One region of the Ruegeria sp. H6 genome, then DNA from elsewhere that is predicted to be linked to it. Evidence: riboswitches for the same ligand, from Rfam matches in the RefSeq annotation. Region 1 holds a riboswitch; each other region holds the start of a gene.
What was found. Region 1 has a riboswitch for cobalamin ahead of ACR0AG_RS04545 (DUF1636 family protein). Riboswitches for the same ligand answer to the same signal wherever they lie in the genome.

Region 1 (4,457 bases):
AGCCGTTGGCCCGTTCATGCGGAACGCGATCCTCGGGCGAGGCCCGCAGAAAAACCTCGGTCACCGGGCGATCCACGAATTCCTGCATTCCCGCCTGGCCAAACATGCGCCAACAGATCGAAATCGCATCAGCCTCGCCACTGGCCTCGACGAGGCTGCGGATGTCGCCCCCAGGCAGATGAAGGTTGATGTATTCGTCAACGTCCAGGCTCATGATCCAGTCAGAGGTCAAATAGCTGGGATGCTGGCGCGCCTGTGTGAAAGCCCGCCCTTGCGGCGTTTTCAACAGGCCATCATTGGGTTGGTGATGGGCCCAACCAAGTTCCTGAAGGCGGCGACCGATTGCATCGGTTCCGTCCTCGCAATCATTGGTGTAGATCAGGATATCGTCAAAACCGATCGCACGATGGTAAGCCACCCAGTCAATCATGAATGGCCCTTCGTTTTTCATTGTAGTTACAATGAGAAAGGTCTCATCCGTCATCTACCGGTCTCGTGCCTGCGTGCTGAAAGCTATCCCTTTGCTGTTTAGAGGACCGGTGCGCCCTTGTCCAACCGGTATGCGCCCCATTCGGGCGCATGGCTTTGGCCTTTTTTGCTACACAACCGCGCGATTTCCGGGAACAACTTCGTAACCCGGCTCTTCGGGTTCATCATCTGTCATTTCCGGTGGAAAACCGGGCGCGCGGATATCCAGACCTGTCGCTTCTTCCAGGCGTTTGATGATGTTGGGCGACAGCTCGCGTTCGCCAAACCGGGCGATGCCGTCCTCGAAAATCTTGATCATCAGCGGATTGATTTCAAGCGGCACGCCGGCACGGTCGGCCACGTCCTGAAACAGGCCAATGTCTTTCTTGACCAGATCCATCGTGAACGAGATATCGCGCGACCCGTTCAATATGACCTGACTTTCCGTCTCGTGCACAAAGGACGTACCTGACGAGATCCTGATGGCCTCATACGTCGTGTTCAGGTCCATCCCTGCGGCTTTGGCCGTCACCAGCGCTTCGGCACAGGTGATCAGGTTCGCGGTGGCCAGATAGTTGGTCATCACTTTCAGAACCGAGGCCGAGCCCAATTCGCCCGTATGCAGGATACGCCGCCCCATCTTGGTCAGAAATGGCAATATCCTTTCAAACGTTGCCCGATCACAGCCCGCAAAGATCGAGATATTGCCGGTGGCCGCGCGATGGCATCCGCCCGACACGGGGCAATCGACGGCTGCGCCGCCCCGTTCTATGACCATGGCACCCAGACGTTTGACCTCGGCCTCGTCAGTGGTCGACATCTCCATCCAGATCTTGCCCGGCCTGACCTCGACCAGCATCTCTTGCATGACCGCGTCCGAGGCGGCAGGTGATGGCAGGCAGGTGATGACAGCATCACAATCGCGCATCAGCTGCGCGGGGCTTTCAGCCGCTTTGGCACCTTTTTCGACAAATTCGGCGACCAATTCCGCGTTCAGATCGTGGACCGTCAGATCGATTCCGTTGCGCAGCAGAGATCCCGACAGCTTGCCGCCGACATTTCCCAATCCGATGAATCCTACTTTCATGTCACGCAACTCCCTATTCGCGCTTTTGGTCATGGCAGCATGTGCGGTGCAGGTATTCATGCCGCCTAGCGACGCTGTCAGGTCGCTTTTCACCCTACCGCTGCCCAAGGGGTCGTATCGCGCTTGACAAGTCGCCTGCGCGTGCCGCATGTCCCTTCTGTTGGTGTCTGTGAGAGCAGATGAAAAGGGAATGCGTCAGCGGGTTTTCCGTCAAACGCAGCCGCCCCCGCGACCGTGAACGGAGAGGGTGCCCAAAGCCACTGGCGCAAGCCGGGAAGGCGGGACATCCGACAGGGTTATACCCTGACATCCTCAAGCCGGGAGACCTGCCAACACCCGAAACTGAAACCGGACGGGGTGTTCCGGTGTTGGGTCCATGTCAATGCGTGGCCCGCATGAAACCCCGTCCCCCGAAACCTATTGGGGGGATGAGAGATGACCGACGTAACTCCGGTCGAATTGCTGGTTTGTACCACCTGTCGCCGTGGACTACCTGTCGAGGATGACGCCGAACGGCCCGGAACCCTACTGCACAAAGCGCTTGAGCAGGCGGACCTGCCACAAGGGATCACACTGAAAGCAGTGGAATGCCTGTCGAACTGTGATGAGGGCTGCTCGATCGTGCTGCGCGGCGGACCAGATCGCTGGACCTTTGTCTACGAGCACCTCAACGAATCCGACCATGTCGAAACCATCGTTGAAGGCGCGACCAAATACCTCGCCACCGAGGACGGTCTGGTCAAATGGCGCGAACGCCCCGAACATTTCCGCAAAAACTGTGCGGCCCGCATTCCCCCGATTGGAGCCCTGAAATGAGCAACTTGGAAAAACTCCCCGTTACTGTGATCACCGGCTTTCTGGGCTCGGGCAAGACCACACTGGTGCGCCACCTGATGCAGAACCCGCAGGGCAAGCGTCTGGCCGTAGTGGTCAACGAGTTCGGCGATGTGGGTGTAGATGGTGATATCCTGAAATCCTGCGCCATCCCGGATTGCCCGGCGGAAAACATCATGGAACTGGCCAATGGCTGCATCTGCTGCACCGTGGCCGATGATTTCATCCCCACGATTGAGGCACTGATGGCGCTGGAGCCGCGCCCTGATCACATCCTGATCGAAACCTCCGGCCTCGCGCTGCCCAAACCGCTGCTGAAAGCGTTCGACTGGCCGGATATCCGGTCAAAGATCACCGTGGATGGCGTGATCGCTCTGGCCGACGCCGAGGCTGTGGCCGCCGGTCGTTTTGCGCCGAATGTGGCGGCGGTGGACGCCCAGCGTCTGGCAGATGACTCGATTGACCACGAAACGCCCCTGTCCGAAGTGTTCGAGGATCAGATTTCCTGCGCCGATATCATCCTGCTGACCAAGCCCGATCTGGCCGGTCCCGAAGGTGTTGCCAAGGCACGAGAGGTCATCGCCGCCGAGGCTCCGCGCCCCCTGCCCGTGGTCGAGGTTGCCGAAGGCGCGGTTGACGTGCGCGTCGTGCTGGGGCTTGAGGCTGCCGCCGAAGACGACATGGACGCGCGTCCCAGCCACCACGATGGTCATGATGATCACGAACACGACGATTTCGAAAGCATCATCGTCGAGTTGCCGGAACAGACCGATCCTGCCGCGCTGGTGGCCAAAATCGAACGTCTGGCCAATGAGCTGAACATCCTGCGCGTCAAGGGGTACGCCGCTGTTCAGGGCAAGCCGATGCGCCTACTGGTGCAGGCCGTGGGTGCCCGCGTGCGCCATCAATACGACCGACCATGGGAGCCCGGCGAAGATCGCCGCTCGCGCCTGGTCGTCATCGCCGAACATGACGACATCAAAGAGGCTGAAATCCGCGATTTCCTTGCAGGCGTGACCGAGCCCGCCGAGTAAGTCATGCACGTTGTCTTCCGCGAAAGCCATGGGTTAGAGGAAACCGAGACCCCCACCGATCTGGGCCAAAGCCCGGCGGATCTGGTGGTGCTGTCCTTTTCCGACAGCGACCTTGGCGCTTTCGCGGCGGGCTGGCATCGTGGCGGCGGGGCCGAAGGGCGGATGCCGACCCTGCGGCTGGCCAATCTGACGGCGCTGAAACATCCTTTGTCTGTCGACACTTATGTCGAACAGACGCTGGAGGGGGCCAAGGGCATCCTGATCCGCCTGATCGGCGGGGTGCCGTACTGGTCCTACGGGTTGCAGCAGGTTCTGGCGCTGGCACAGGCCAAGGGAATCGCGCTGGCCGTCCTGCCCGCCGACGGGCGTGAAGATACGCGGCTGGACGACTATTCCACCCTACCCGTCTCGACCCTGCGGCGGCTGGCGCATTTGTGTGACACGGGTGGAGAGGTCGCGGCACAGGCCGCTCTGGCGCAGATGGCGCTGGCGGCGGGGCTCTATGCCGGGCCGGTGATGGGGGCCAAGACGATCCCGGAATGCGGCGCGTGGTGCCCCGACCGGGGCGTGATTCCGGCGGATGCCGCCTTTGCAGGCGCTGCGCACCGTATCCTCGTGACCTTCTACCGGGCCTATCTGACTTCTGCCGACACCGCGCCCGTTGCGGCGCTGATCCGCAGGTTGCGGGAACGCGGCTTTGATGCGGTTGGCCTGTTTGCCCCCTCGCTCAAAGCCCCCGCCGCCGCCGACTGGCTGCGCGAGACCATCACCGCGCTGGCCCCATCGGCGATTGTCAACGCCACCTCGTTCTCGGGCAAGGGCGCGTCGGGCACCTCGCCCCTGGATGCTGCCAACGTGCCGGTGTTTCAGGTCGCCCTCGCCACCTCGCGCCGCAAAGCCTGGGCCGAGGCCGAACGCGGCCTGTCCCCCGCCGACCTTGCCATGCATGTGGTGCTGCCCGAGGTGGACGGGCGGATCAACGCGGGCATAGTCTCGTTCAAGGAACCGAGCAAACGCGATCCCCATCTGGAATA
Region 2 (4,457 bases), on a different contig from region 1:
GTGTTCATCCATGGCGGCTATTGGCAGGCGCTCAGCCAGCGCGAGTCTGCTATGATGGCCCCTGCGCTGATCGAGGCCGAGCAATCCTTTGCGACCCTCAACTACACGCTCGCCCCCGACGCCCGGATCGGGGACATGGTCGAGGAATGCCGCAATGCACTGCTGTGGCTGGCGGCAAATGCGTTCAACCTGGGCTTTGATCCGTCGCGCATTACGTTATCGGGCCACAGCGCCGGCGCCCATCTGGCCAGCATGGTCATGGCAACCTCAGCCGATGCCCTGGCCCGTGCAGGCCTTCGTGTGCGCGACGTGATCCTGATCAGCGGGATTTATGATCTGGAGCCGATCAGCCTCACGCCGGTGAATGACCCGCTGCAACTGACCCCGGTTGAGGTGCACGACCTGTCGCCAAACCTGCATCTCCCCCGCCCCGGCCCCCGTTATCGCGTGACCGTGGCCGAACGTGACACACCCGAATTCATCCGCCAAAGCCGAGGCTATGCAGAATTGCTTCGCAAGGCCGGGCATTCGGTGAATTTCGATCTGCAGAAGGGGATGCAGCATTTCGACATTGTTATGCATGCGGGGACGTTTTTGGCGGGATCGAAATAGGCAATTGCATCTACTGCGGCGTCACGAATGTCCGCTATGAGCCCATAGCTACCAAAGTGCTGTTCCGCAGCCAACGTCGGCTCTGAATGCAGAGTTGAGTCGTGGCAAAGATTGGCGGTCCCAGATTTGAGGCCGCCGTTGGCAACTGTTGTTTACGCAGGATTGAACAACCGTTGAGTGAACAATTCGCTCTGTTTGGTATCGCGAAGAAGTTTTGCACCCGCCAGGACCGCCAAGTCAGCAATCGGTTCAACCACGACTACTAGCAGATAGGCCGTACCGAAACTTGCTACTGCGGACATGTTCTCGGCACCAAAGCCCTGACCGTAGAATGCCCAAAACGCCACCCACGCAATAACACCACCTTGATAAGCAAATGACAGCTTAAGGACTTCGCTGTAGCTGCAATCGACGTAGGCTTTCTGCTCTGGGATGATGCGCTTCGCCAATGCATCAATGACGAACAGCGGGAAAAGCAATGTGGTGACGTTGACAAAGAACATCGGCATGTCGCTCGGGGCGAACAAAGCACCCTGAATAAGCAGCCCGCCAGCCAAGCCGACCGCAGCCGGACCAGCTCCTAGTAGAAGGAGAATAGTTGTTCCAAGGATGAAGTGAACCTCCGAAATGCCAACTGCGAAATGCGGAAACAATTCGAAGAAGAGGAACACAGCAGCGACCGCAAGAACGCTGCGCAGTCCGAATGAAATGACTGAATGTGACTTAAGGTCGTGGGCAACGAGTTTCAGTGAGTAGCCGCCTGCGGCAGCCGCCGTGCCATAGGCGAGGACCATTTTCGCGCCATCAACGACGCCGGGTTCAATGTGCATATCAAGTCTCCTTGCCGTCCTTCCTGACGGCATCTGGTGCCGAAATCTCGGCGGTTGCGTTGGCGGCAGGTCTCCTGGCTCGCGGTTCAACGCGCCCCCGGACCTTCCCAACACATGTGTCAGTGGTGCAGTTTCGGGCTTGCTTGCCGCTTACAGTTGCAGGGGCAGCCGAGGTTTCTCACCCCGTTCCCTTTTCAGCCGGTCACAATGCGACCGACCACCGCTTTTCAAGCATAGACATCTAGTATGAGAACTGGTCAACCGAATACGACCTTGAATCCAATAAAGCAGACGTTTGCACACGCGCGGCGAATTCACACATTGTCCGCAAAGTTGACCTTCGGTCACTTTCCTCTTGAGGCCGGACAACAATTAAACCAACCGCGTTTGTCATTGGGATCGTGGAACTTCCTGCAGGGCAAAGAAAAACGGCGACCCAAGGGGTCGCCGCTATCTGTTTCACTTCAAACCTGGATCAATCCAGCGTCCGGGTGACCTCTTCGCGTTCGAAGATTTCGATCACGTCGGCGGGGCGGATGTCGTCGTAGTTTTCGAAGGCCATACCGCATTCCTGACCCGACTGAACCTCGGCCACTTCGTCCTTGAAGCGTTTGAGCGTTTTCAGTGTGCCTTCGTGGATCACCACGTTGTCGCGCAGCAGGCGGACGCCAGCGGAGCGACGAGCGACGCCTTCGGTAACCAGACAGCCAGCAACCTTGCCAACGCCGGTGACCTTGAAGACCTCTTTGATCTCGGCGTAACCGATGAACTTTTCGCGGATCTCTGCGCTCAGCAGGCCGGACGCGGCGGCTTTCACGTCGTCCACAAGGTCATAGATCACCGAGTAGTACCGGATCTCCACACCTTTCTGGTTCGCCGTGTTCCGCGCCGATGCGTTGGCACGGACGTTAAAGCCAAAGATCGGTGCACCAGAGGCTTCGGCGAGGCCGACATCCGTTTCGGTAATCGCACCAACGCCCGAGTGCAGCACGCGCACGCGCACCTCGTCGTTGCCGATCTTTTCCATCGCCTGGACGATGGCTTCGGCGGAACCCTGCACGTCTGCTTTCATCAGAATCGGCAACTCGGTGACGTTTTCGTCTTCCTTGGCCTTCTGCATCAGCTGCTCAAGGGTGGTCGCGGCACCGGCGGCGGCGCGTTTGTCCTTGGCGGCTTGCTCACGATAGGCAGCAATCTCACGGGCCTGCGCTTCGGTCTCGGTGACGTTCAGAACGTCGCCCGCTTCGGGCGTGCCGTTGAGACCCAGCACCTCGACCGGAACCGAGGGGCCAGCCTCTTTGACGCGGTCGCCCTTGTCATTGATCAGCGCACGGACCTTACCGTATTGCTCACCCACAACGAAGATATCGCCCTGACGCAGCGTGCCGTTCTGAACCAGAACGGTGGCCACAGGGCCGCGGCCCACATCCAGCTGCGCCTCGATCACGGCACCTTGGGCGGCGCGGTCGGGGTTGGCTTTCAGTTCAAGAATCTCGGCTTGCAACGCGATGGCTTCCAGCAGCTCGTCCAGACCCTGACCGGTGATGGCAGAGACTTCGACGTCCTGAACCTCACCCGACATCTTCTCGACGATCACTTCGTGCTGCAGCAGGTCGGTGCGCACCTTGTCCGGGTTAGCATCGGGCTTGTCGACCTTGTTGATCGCCACAATCATCGGCACGTCGGCGGCCTTGGCGTGGTTGATCGCCTCAATCGTCTGCGGCATCACCGCGTCATCGGCGGCCACAACCAGAACCACGATATCCGTGACCTGAGCCCCGCGCGAGCGCATCGACGTAAACGCCGCGTGGCCCGGAGTATCCAGGAAGGTCAGCGTGGTGCCACCATCGGTTTTGACCTGATAGGCGCCGATATGCTGAGTGATCCCTCCGGCCTCACCGGCCACAACGCGCGCGTCGCGGATGGCATCCAGCAGCGAGGTTTTGCCGTGGTCAACGTGACCCATGATGGTGATGACCGGCGGACGCGGTTTCAGATCGTCTTCGCTGTCTTCGACCTCTTTGATGACGTCTTCAACATCCGAATCGGAGACGCGGGTCACCTTGTGGCCGAATTCCTCGATGATCAGCTCGGCGGTGTCGGCGTCGATGGTCTGGTTTTGCGTGACCATCATGCCCATCTGCATCAGCGATTTTACAACGTCAGCCACACGCTCGGCCATACGGTTGGCCAGTTCCGAGACCATGATCGCCTCGGGCAGCTGAACGTCGCGGATCACCTTTTCCCGCTCGACCGTGCCGCCCATGGCCTTCTGACGCGCACGCTCTTGCTTGCGCTTCATCGCAGCCATTGAGCGTTGGCGGTTGCCTTCGCCACCGGTGGCCTGACCCAGTGTCAGTTTGCCGGAACGGCGATTATCATCCCGACCTTTACCACGGCCACGCTGCTCACGTTCGCGGTCCTGCTTGCGCGGGGCTGCTGCGGGGGCTGGTTTGTTGGCCGGACCGCGGGCAGGTTTGGCCTCTTCCGGGGCCGGAGCGGCAGCAGCACGTTTGGCAGCCTCTTCGGCTTCCTGGCGCTTACGCTCTTCTTCCTCGGCCTTGGCACGTGCTTTTTCTTCGGCTTCGCGCTGTTCGCGTTCCTTGGCTTCTTGTTCGGCACGGCGACGGGCGCGTTCTTCTTCGCGGGCCTTCTCCTGTGCTTCGCGGGCTGCGGCCTCTTCGGCCTCGCGGGCCTTGGCAGCCTGCAGCGCTTTCATCCGGCGCGCCATTTCCGCATCGGAAATCCCGGCGGGACGACGCGAAGGATCGCCTGATGGCGTGGCACCGCCACCCGGTTTGGACGCGCCCGGCTTGGGGACCACCACGCGTTTGCGTTTGGTTTCCACCACGACATTCTTGGTGCGTCCGTGGCTGAAACTCTGTTTCACATTTCCGGGGCGTGCCCCGCCACGAAGACCCAATGTCTTTTTGCCGTCATTATCGCTCATAAAGCTTCTTACCCTTCCGAGCGGCCCCTGCCGCCGTCATCCTTTTCGCGCAAGCCACGCAGGCG
Region 3 (4,457 bases), on a different contig from region 1:
GAACATCCGGGACCAGCTGAGCGATTATATCACCGCCCACGCAAGCGACCTGCAACCCGATCAGTTGCGGCCACCGTTTTCATTTACCCCGCTCGGTGGTGAGCAGGCGATATTGCGCACAGGTCCCAAAGCCCGTCGGTTCCTGACCGAACTGGCTGAGTTTGCGCCCCAGGATCTGGGCCTCGACAAGGACGGATTCCTGCAGGTTCAGCTCAGCTTGTGACCGCTTGCCATTTCCGGGCCACGCGCCTATATCACTCTGCGAGAGGTTGGCGCGGGCGAGCGCCTCGCCAACCTGGTCAGGTCCGGAAGGAAGCAGCCACAACGAGCCCCGCTTGGGTCGATGTCCAACCTCTCACCTCGATTTCCCCACTGTTCAGGCGATCAAACGCGGCCAGATGGCTGAATTGCGCCGTGCGAATGCTCCGATATGGCCTAACGTCTGCAACCCATGCTCTTGCGGATCAATCAGATGCCGCCGCGCGCCGGGGCCAAACAGCTCCGCCAGGCGCCAAACGGCCTGCGGCGGAACCATCTCATCATCGGCAAAGGTGATCAGATCAACCGATCCGGCGGTATCGGACCACGTCACTTCCGGCAGTTCGCTCCCGATCTCGGGCACATAGTTCAGCGGGTTGGTGCACCATCTGCGCCATTGCCAATAGACCCGGGCAGGCAAATCCTGGCCAAAGCCCACCGCCCTTCCCGGCAGATACCCCAGCGCCCGTGTCAGAACCGGAACGTGGCCATACCAGAACAATGCGGCCAACGCGCGACAAGGCCAGGGGTGGTCGGACAGCGTCACCAATCCGGAACACACGCAAATCAACCGGTCGATCTGTGCAACATCCGGCTGGATCGGTCCCAGCATACCGCCAATTGAATGCCCGATCGTCCACTGCTGCGCCATTGGATACCGGCGGCGCATTTCGGCCCGCGCCGCAGGCATATCCACCAAGGCCCAATCAGACATCGTGACGGTGGCATCCCGCATTCGATCGGTCAGCGAATGCCCAAATCCGCTGTAATCATAGGTCAGGCAGGCGATCCCCCGGTCCCGCGCCAGCCATTGAGCGAAATGCTTATAATAGTCGCGCGGCACGCCGGTCGCACTGTTCAGAACCACTACAGTTTCGGGCTCGACCAGCGGACGATACAACCGCGCGGACAGGGTGGCTGATCCGGACGGAAACCAAAAGTCTTCGACCTCGACTTGGCGCTGGGTGTCCAGCATCTGATCCCCCGACGCAATCTGAACCAAACAGTTCACTTTCTTCAATCGGCACGGATTGAACCGCAGAGTCAAGAACCCCAGCAGATGACCTCGCGTCGACCCACGGCCCGGACTTGACTCGAGGCCCTGCAACCCGCTAGCGATGAGGCGATGGTTCCCGCACCCAATCCGGGTCGGGATGAAAAGGGAACACGGTACGGTTCTGCTCGGACATTCCGGCACAACCAAATCCGCGACTGCCCCCGCAACTGTAGGCGGAGAGCAATGCCGAAACACCACTGGCCGCAAGGCTGGGAAGGTCGGCAACGCAGCGACCCGCAAGTCAGGAGACCTGCCATCAGAGACTGTAACCGAAACTCGGGCGGGGCGCCTGGGCAGGGTCTGATCGCACCGCGCGATTTTCCCCGATCCAAATCCCCGCTCACTGCGCGGAGGGCGCGACGTGATCTGGAAGACAAAGACGCACCAATTCTCGGCAACAATCTGCCAACGGACCGGCAAAACATGTCCCGCACTGGCTCAGGTGGCCCGTGCTCTGGCCACTTCGATAACCGAGGCCGCCCCGGCCACCAGCTCTGATTTCGAAATCGAAGGCAGCAGCGAACTGAGGTTCTGCGCCCACGGCTGCACCGCTCGGTTCCGGGCGCGGGCCGATGAAATCAGAGTATTCTGTGGCACTGATCCGGTTATCGAAACATCAAAGCTGGACGATTACGCTGATCTGTTGTTTGGCACCGAAGCACGCGCCATCCCGGTAGATTTCCTGCCCAAACCCCCGCTTGCGATGCTCGAAGCACTGGCCCTGTCACAAGATGCGCCGATGACGGCCGAGTGCCGTCCGACAACCTGATTATTCAGCGACCAAAGCGCCCGCTGGAACGGTGGCCCACTGCATCTGTTCGTCGGTTTCCACGGCGCAAGGGCGCAGGGCGCGCAGCCTCTCCAGCGCGGCGTCAGGATGCTCACCGCATTCCACCATCAGGCGCAGAACGGCCATGCCGGACCGGCCGCAACCGCCTTTGCAATGGATCAGAACGCGCCCGCCGCCAGACAGGGCGTGGCGCGCCGCAGCGCTGGCCTCCGCCCAGCGCGCATTCACCTCGGCGCAGGGTGTGCCGTAGTCTTCGACCGGCAGATGAACCCATCGGCATGCCCGGCTGCGCACGTCAGCGCCAAAATCCCGGGCCCCGTCCAGAATCATCTCGACCTCGGTGGCCATCGACAGAATCAGACCCGGCTTCCATCCCGCTACTGCATCCAGATCACTCGGATAGTTGCCACCACGCCCCGGCATCGATGTCAGCGCAAGCGTTCCGCCGCCAACCTGAAGCGCGTGAATAACGATCTCAGACATTCTACGTTCCCCCCGAAACGTTGATCAGAAAATCTATGTGCCATTCTATAAGCGCCGGATACTAACCCCACAGCCAGACATTCCAAAACAAAAATCGTGGCAACCGCCTGTGGACGCGGACAGCGGCGGTCACTACGCTGTGGCGACGTCCCGAATCCGACCCGAGCAGACATGACCGAACAGACCAGCCCCGCCTATCAGGTTCTCGCCCGCAAATACCGCCCCGAGACCTTTGCCGACCTCGTTGGACAGGACGCGATGGTGCGCACGCTGAAAAACGCGTTCGAGGCCGATCGCATCGCGCAGGCTTTTGTCATGACCGGCATCCGGGGCACTGGCAAAACCACAACCGCCCGGATCATCGCCAAGGGGATGAACTGCATCGGGCCTGATGGCAATGGCGGACCCACAACCGAACCTTGCGGTGTTTGCGAACACTGCACCGCCATCATGGAAGGCCGCCATGTCGACGTGATGGAAATGGACGCCGCCAGCCGCACCGGTGTGAACGACATTCGCGAGATCATCGACAGCGTCCGCTATCGCGCCGCCAGCGCTCGCTACAAGATCTATATCATCGACGAGGTCCACATGCTATCGACCAGCGCGTTCAACGCGCTGCTCAAGACGCTTGAGGAACCGCCCGAACATGTGAAGTTCATCTTTGCCACGACCGAGATTCGCAAGGTTCCGGTCACCGTTCTGTCCCGCTGCCAGCGGTTCGACCTGCGCCGGATCGAACCCGAGGATATGATCGGCCTCTTGCGCAAGATCGCCGATGCGGAAGGCGCGCAGATCGCCGAGGATGCACTGGCGTTGATCACCCGCGCAGCCGAAGGTTCGGCCCGCGACGCGACATCATTGCTGGATCAGGCGATTTCGCATGGCGCCGGAGAAACCAGCGCGGATCAAGTGCGTGCAATGCTGGGTCTTGCAGATCGCGGCCGTGTTCTGGACCTGATGGACATGATCCTGCGCGGCGATGCGGCCGGTGCTCTGACCGAACTGAGCGCGCAATATGCCGAAGGGGCCGATCCGCTGGCCGTGCTGCGCGATCTGGCCGAGATCACCCATTGGGTCTCGGTCGTGAAAATCACACCGGACGCTGCCGAAGATCCAACTGTTTCCCCCGATGAACGCGCCCGTGGCCAGCAAATGGCCGAAGCGCTGCCAATGCGTGTCCTGACCCGGATGTGGCAGATGCTGCTGAAAGCCCTCGAAGAGGTCTCGGCCGCACCCAACGCCATGATGGCCGCAGAAATGGCCGTTATCCGCCTGACCCATGTGGCCGACCTGCCCAGCCCCGAGGAACTGATCAAACGGCTGCAGGATATGCCCAACCCACCGCCGAACGGTGGGCCGGGCGGTGGGATGACAGCCGCAGCGCCCGCTTCGGCGCAACCGCAAGCGGTGGCACGGCCAGCCTACCAAGCTGCCCCACAAGGCGGCGCTGGCGCACCAACGGCCGCGCTGGCGCAGGATGTGCAAACCGCCCTGGCGCGGTACCCGACGTTTGAGCATGTGGTCGAACTCATCCGCTCGAACCGGGACGTCAAACTGCTGGTTGAAGTGGAAAACAGCGTGCGCCTCGTCTCGTACCAACCGGGACGGATCGAGTTCACGCCCACCGACCGCGCACCCACCGATCTGGCAGCCAAGCTCGGATCATCGCTGCAACGCTGGACCGGCAATCGCTGGGCCGTTTCCATCGTTTCCAACGGCGACGCGCCCACAATCGCCGAAACCCGCGACGCGACAGAGCTTGCGCTCAAGGCCGAAGCCACGGAACACCCGCTGGTTCAAGCGGTCTTGGCCCAATTCCCCAAAGCGCGGATCACCAAGATTGAAACCCCCGAACAACGCGCTGCC
Region 4 (4,457 bases), on a different contig from region 1:
AAATGAACAAGCGCCAGAACAATGCCCGAGGCAATCAGACCGCCGCAAAACGCCGCCAGCGGCAGGGTCCAGAACCCCAGAATGTCGCCGGTCACCGTGATGACAAATACTGCGCCCGCCGCCGCCCCGGACGAGAGGCCAAAAAGAAAGGGATCGGCCAGATCGTTGCGTGTGGTGGTTTGCAAAACCACCCCGACAACGCCCAAACCCGCCCCGATCACGGCAGCAAACAAGGCGCGTGGCAGGCGCAGGTCAAATACGATGCGGTGCAAAGGGGACATGTCCCCGTCGGTCAGGCCCGTACCCAGAAACACCGCGTCCAACACGTCGCGGGCCGGAATGGCTGTGGTGCCGTAGGCGGTAGACACCAGCAAAAGGGCGGTCAGAACAACCGCCCCCAGCACAAAGACAAGGCCCATTCGGCCCATATCAGTTGAGGCCCGGATGCATGGCTTCAACCATTTTCGAGATTGCCTCGATATTTGCCGGGCCCGGTGTCAGCTCTTCGTAACGCAGGCCGATCCAGCGTTCGTTCTTGACCGCATCCGTTTGTGACATCACCGGGTGTTCCTGCAGGAACCTGAACGTATCCTCGGCCCCGTTTCCGGTCTGATAATCCAGCAGAACAAGGAATTCGGGGTTCGAGGCTGCAACCGCCTCCCACGAGGTGCGGCCCCAGCTTGTATCCATGTCATGGGTCACGTTCTGGCCGCCTGCCGCAGCGATCATCGCGTCGGGAATGGCGAACTTGCCCGCCGTAAAGGGCGCGTCTGCGGGACCGTCCAGCAGGAAGACGCGGGGTTTTGCCAGATCGGCTGTTTTGGTCTCGATGGCGGACAGCTGGTCTTTCCAGCCAGACACCAGCGCTTCGGCCTTATCCTCGACATGCATGACCTTGCCCAGACGCAGCACATCGTCAAACAGCAGGTCCATGCTGGCCTCGGGGCGGTCCTTGTCCAGATGCACACAGCTTTCCGTCAGGATCATCGTTTTGATACCGAAGGGCGCCAGCGTGTCGGGCGTGACGTCGCCACCGGGCTTCATGCCATAGTACCACCCGGCAAAGAACATGTCGGCCTCAACCGCAACAAGGTTTTCGACGGTCGGATATTTGGGTGCCAGCTCGGGGATGTCGCCGCGCAGGGTATCGAAATCGGCGCTGGTCTTGTACCAGCCCGTGATGCCAGTCAGGCCCACAATCTTGTCCTGAAGGCCCAACGCAAAGGCCATGTCGGTCATATTCATGTCGTGCACGACCAGACGCTCGGGCTGGGCTTCAAAGACCAGCGGTTCGCCGCAATTGTCGACGGTGACTTCGTGTGCGGCAGCACTGCCAGCGATGGCCGAGGCCAGCATCGCGGACCAGATTGGTTTCATATGGAAAACTCCTTGGATTCGTTGGGTTTGGATGTTCTTCGGATATCCAGCGCCGGGATCATCCGGCCTTCGTGGTGAAAGCACAGGTAGTCGACGTCAAAGGTCTCGCGCACCGTTTCGGGTGTCAGAACCTCGGCCACCGGACCAAAACTGGTCAGACGGCTGGATTTCATCAGGGCCACATGGGTGGCAAATTCAGGGATCATGACAAGGTCGTGGACGATCATCACAACGGTGATGCCCAGATCGGCCACCAAAGACAGCATGCGCCCTTTGGCGTCCGGGTCCAGATGGTTTGTCGGCTCGTCCAGAAACAGCAGAGATGGGTTCTGTGCCAGGGCCCGCGCGATATGCGCGCGCTGACGTTCGCCACCCGACAGGATGGAAATCTGTTTGTTGGCCAGGGTCTCAAGACCGGTCATCCTGAGAATTCTGGTCAGTTCGGCGGCGTGCTCCTCGGCCGATCGATCCGCCCAGATCGGGATCTGACCCAGCGCCACATAGTCACGCAACAGCAATCGACCATCGGGAAGTTCCTGCTGGCCCACAACCGCGATGACGCGGGCACGGTCCTTTGCAGACATGGATCTCAGGCTGCGCCCGTCGACGATGACATCGCCAAGTGCAAGGTCGGCGGCACCGCACAAAAGGTTCAAAAGCGTGGTTTTCCCGGCGCCGTTTGGCCCGGCGATGGCCAGAATCGCGCCTTCCTGCAGTTCGAATGACGCGCCCTGCAACAGAACATCCCCGTTCAGCGCGTAATATTCCAGGCCGCGCGCGATCAGAAAGGCAGGGTCGGTCTTTTGAGTGTCGGGATCAATGTCGTGTGGCATGAACCGCTCTGCTTGCTGCCAAGCGTGGGCGGAAGGTGCCGAAAATGTAAACACGTTCGATGCGTGCCATCAAAGCCTCCTTCCAGGACGCCCCGCCCCGGGTTGGTTGAACAGGTGATGGCAGGTCTCCTGACTTGCGGATCATTGCTTGGCCATCCTTCCCGGCCAATTGTGACCAGTGGTTGTTGGCGTCGCTCACCGCTTACAGTTGCGGGGGCAGTCACGGACTTGGAGGTGTTTTGGCCCACCGCACCGTGTTCCCTTTTCATCCCCAGAGTGCAAATCGGGGAACCATCACCGGTTGGAGTGCCTGACATAGCGGCATGGGTCAATAGAAATTTTATCAAGCAGCGTGGCAATCAATACGGCCTGGACTGTTGGTTGAATTTCGATGAAATGACGCAATTTCCGTCATTATGATGAAATATTTGGTTAATTCGTCAAGATTACCACTGCGATCCGAACAAATCGCACCCCATACTCAAAAGAAACAGAATTTGGAGGCATTGCATGAGCTGGAACATTTGCGTGGTTGGGGCTGGCAAGATCGGCCAGATGATCGCGACGCTGTTGAAAACATCCCCTCATTATTCGGTGACGGTGGCCGACAACGATCTGGCGGCGCTGTCGATTCTGAACGGCATGGGTGTGGCCACCCGTCAGATCAATGCGGGCGATGACGCTGCGTTGGAAAAAGGGTTGGCAGGGTTTGACGCCGTGATTTCCGCCGCGCCCTTCTTTTTAACACCAGCGATTGCCAAAGCGGCGCGCGCGGTTGGGGCCCATTACTTTGATCTGACCGAAGATGTCGCCGCAACAAATGCGGTCCGCGACTTGGCACAGGACAGCGCCACCGCGTTCATGCCGCAATGTGGGCTTGCGCCAGGGTTCGTGGGTATCGCGGGCGCGGCCCTGGCTGATGAGTTCGACGAGATCGACAGCTTGCACATGCGGGTCGGTGCGTTGCCGCTCTATCCGACCAATGCGCTGAAATACAACCTGACATGGTCGACCGATGGGTTGATCAATGAATATTGTAATCCCTGCGATGCCATTGTGAACGGCGAGCGGGTCAAAACCGCCCCGTTGGAGGATTATGAGCTGATCGGCCATGACGGTGTCGAATATGAATGCTTCAATACATCGGGCGGGTTGGGCACATTGCCGGAAACGCTGGATGGCAAGGCGCGGGATGTGTCCTATCGGTCGATCCGCTACCCGGGCCACCGCGATATCCTGCGTTTGTTGCTGAACGATCTGGGGCTGGAACGCCGCCGCGATCTGCTGAAGGAAATCTTCGAGAACGCCCTGCCGCGCACGGATCAGGACGTTGTTCTGGTCTATTGCACGGCGCGCGGCACCATCAACGGTGCGCTGCGCGAGAAATCCCTGATCAACAAATCCTTTGCCCGCACTATCGACGGTCAGGTCTGGAGCGCAATTCAGGTCACGACCGCGGCAGGCGTGCTGGGTGTGGTTGACCTGATGCGCACCGGCGCGCTGCCATCGCAAGGGTTCGTGCGGCAAGAACAGGTGAGGCTTGCGGATTTCCTGAACACCGAATTTGGCCGCCTTTACCGGGCGGGCGATGTAACCGAACAACACAAGGCGGCGTGAGAGATGAAAGACGTTGTGATGACTGCTGAGACAACACTGGCAAATATGGACCTGACAACCGACGCTTTGACCGGTGGCACGTTGCGGGTGACCTCTCCGATTGACGGGCGCGTGCTGGCGGATGTGCACGAAACACCTTTGGCCGAGATGGACACCATCATCGGCAAGGCCCAAGCCGCGTTCAAAGCCTGGCGCGTTGTGCCCGCCCCGCACAGGGGCGAGTTGATCCGCCTGTTGGGCGAAGAATTGCGCGCGGCCAAAGACGATCTGGGCGCGCTTGTCAGCTGGGAGGCGGGCAAGATCACGTCCGAAGGCCTGGGCGAGGTGCAAGAGATGATCGACATCTGCGATTTTGCCGTGGGCCTTTCGCGTCAGCTTTATGGTCTGACCATCGCCTCCGAACGCCCCGGCCACCGGATGATGGAAACCTGGCATCCGGCAGGGCCGGTTGGCGTGATCTCGGCCTTCAACTTCCCTGTGGCGGTCTGGTCGTGGAACGCGGCTTTGGCGCTGGTCTGCGGCGATTCGGTGATCTGGAAGCCGTCGGAAAAGACGCCGCTGACCGCCATGGCCTGCCAGAAGATCTTTGAACGGGCGCTGGCCCGGTTCGGCGAGGCGCCGGAAAATCTT

Region 2: another riboswitch for cobalamin. It lies ahead of ACR0AG_RS11525 (energy-coupling factor ABC transporter permease); the one in region 1 lies ahead of ACR0AG_RS04545 (DUF1636 family protein).
Region 3: another riboswitch for cobalamin. It lies ahead of ACR0AG_RS21465 (hypothetical protein); the one in region 1 lies ahead of ACR0AG_RS04545 (DUF1636 family protein).
Region 4: another riboswitch for cobalamin. It lies ahead of ACR0AG_RS11975 (ABC transporter ATP-binding protein); the one in region 1 lies ahead of ACR0AG_RS04545 (DUF1636 family protein).

Annotation. Positions count from the first base shown of each region.
Region 1 covers NZ_JBQFOA010000001.1:944,738-949,194, reverse strand. The annotation lists gene ACR0AG_RS04555 (glycosyltransferase family 2 protein) at 1-451, opposite strand, end outside; gene ACR0AG_RS04550 (NAD(P)-dependent oxidoreductase) at 599-1,588, opposite strand; cobalamin riboswitch at 1,700-1,903, shown strand; gene ACR0AG_RS04545 (DUF1636 family protein) at 1,991-2,371, shown strand; gene cobW (cobalamin biosynthesis protein CobW) at 2,368-3,423, shown strand; gene cobN (cobaltochelatase subunit CobN) at 3,427-4,457, shown strand, end outside.
Region 2 covers NZ_JBQFOA010000005.1:150,474-154,930, forward strand. The annotation lists gene ACR0AG_RS11520 (alpha/beta hydrolase) at 1-612, shown strand, start outside; gene ACR0AG_RS11525 (energy-coupling factor ABC transporter permease) at 765-1,442, opposite strand; cobalamin riboswitch at 1,490-1,682, opposite strand; gene infB (translation initiation factor IF-2) at 1,918-4,392, opposite strand; gene ACR0AG_RS11535 (RNA-binding protein) at 4,401-4,457, opposite strand, start outside.
Region 3 covers NZ_JBQFOA010000021.1:197-4,653, reverse strand. The annotation lists gene ACR0AG_RS21480 (bifunctional 2',3'-cyclic-nucleotide 2'-phosphodiesterase/3'-nucleotidase) at 1-223, shown strand, start outside; RNA gene ffs (signal recognition particle sRNA small type) at 263-361, shown strand; gene ACR0AG_RS21470 (alpha/beta hydrolase family protein) at 377-1,270, opposite strand; cobalamin riboswitch at 1,369-1,587, shown strand; gene ACR0AG_RS21465 (hypothetical protein) at 1,677-2,084, shown strand; gene ACR0AG_RS21460 (protein-tyrosine phosphatase family protein) at 2,085-2,588, opposite strand; gene ACR0AG_RS21455 (DNA polymerase III subunit gamma/tau) at 2,760-4,457, shown strand, end outside.
Region 4 covers NZ_JBQFOA010000005.1:231,392-235,848, reverse strand. The annotation lists gene ACR0AG_RS11985 (FecCD family ABC transporter permease) at 1-428, opposite strand, end outside; gene ACR0AG_RS11980 (ABC transporter substrate-binding protein) at 430-1,377, opposite strand; gene ACR0AG_RS11975 (ABC transporter ATP-binding protein) at 1,374-2,210, opposite strand; cobalamin riboswitch at 2,313-2,521, opposite strand; gene ACR0AG_RS11970 (saccharopine dehydrogenase family protein) at 2,721-3,827, shown strand; gene amaB (L-piperidine-6-carboxylate dehydrogenase) at 3,846-4,457, shown strand, end outside.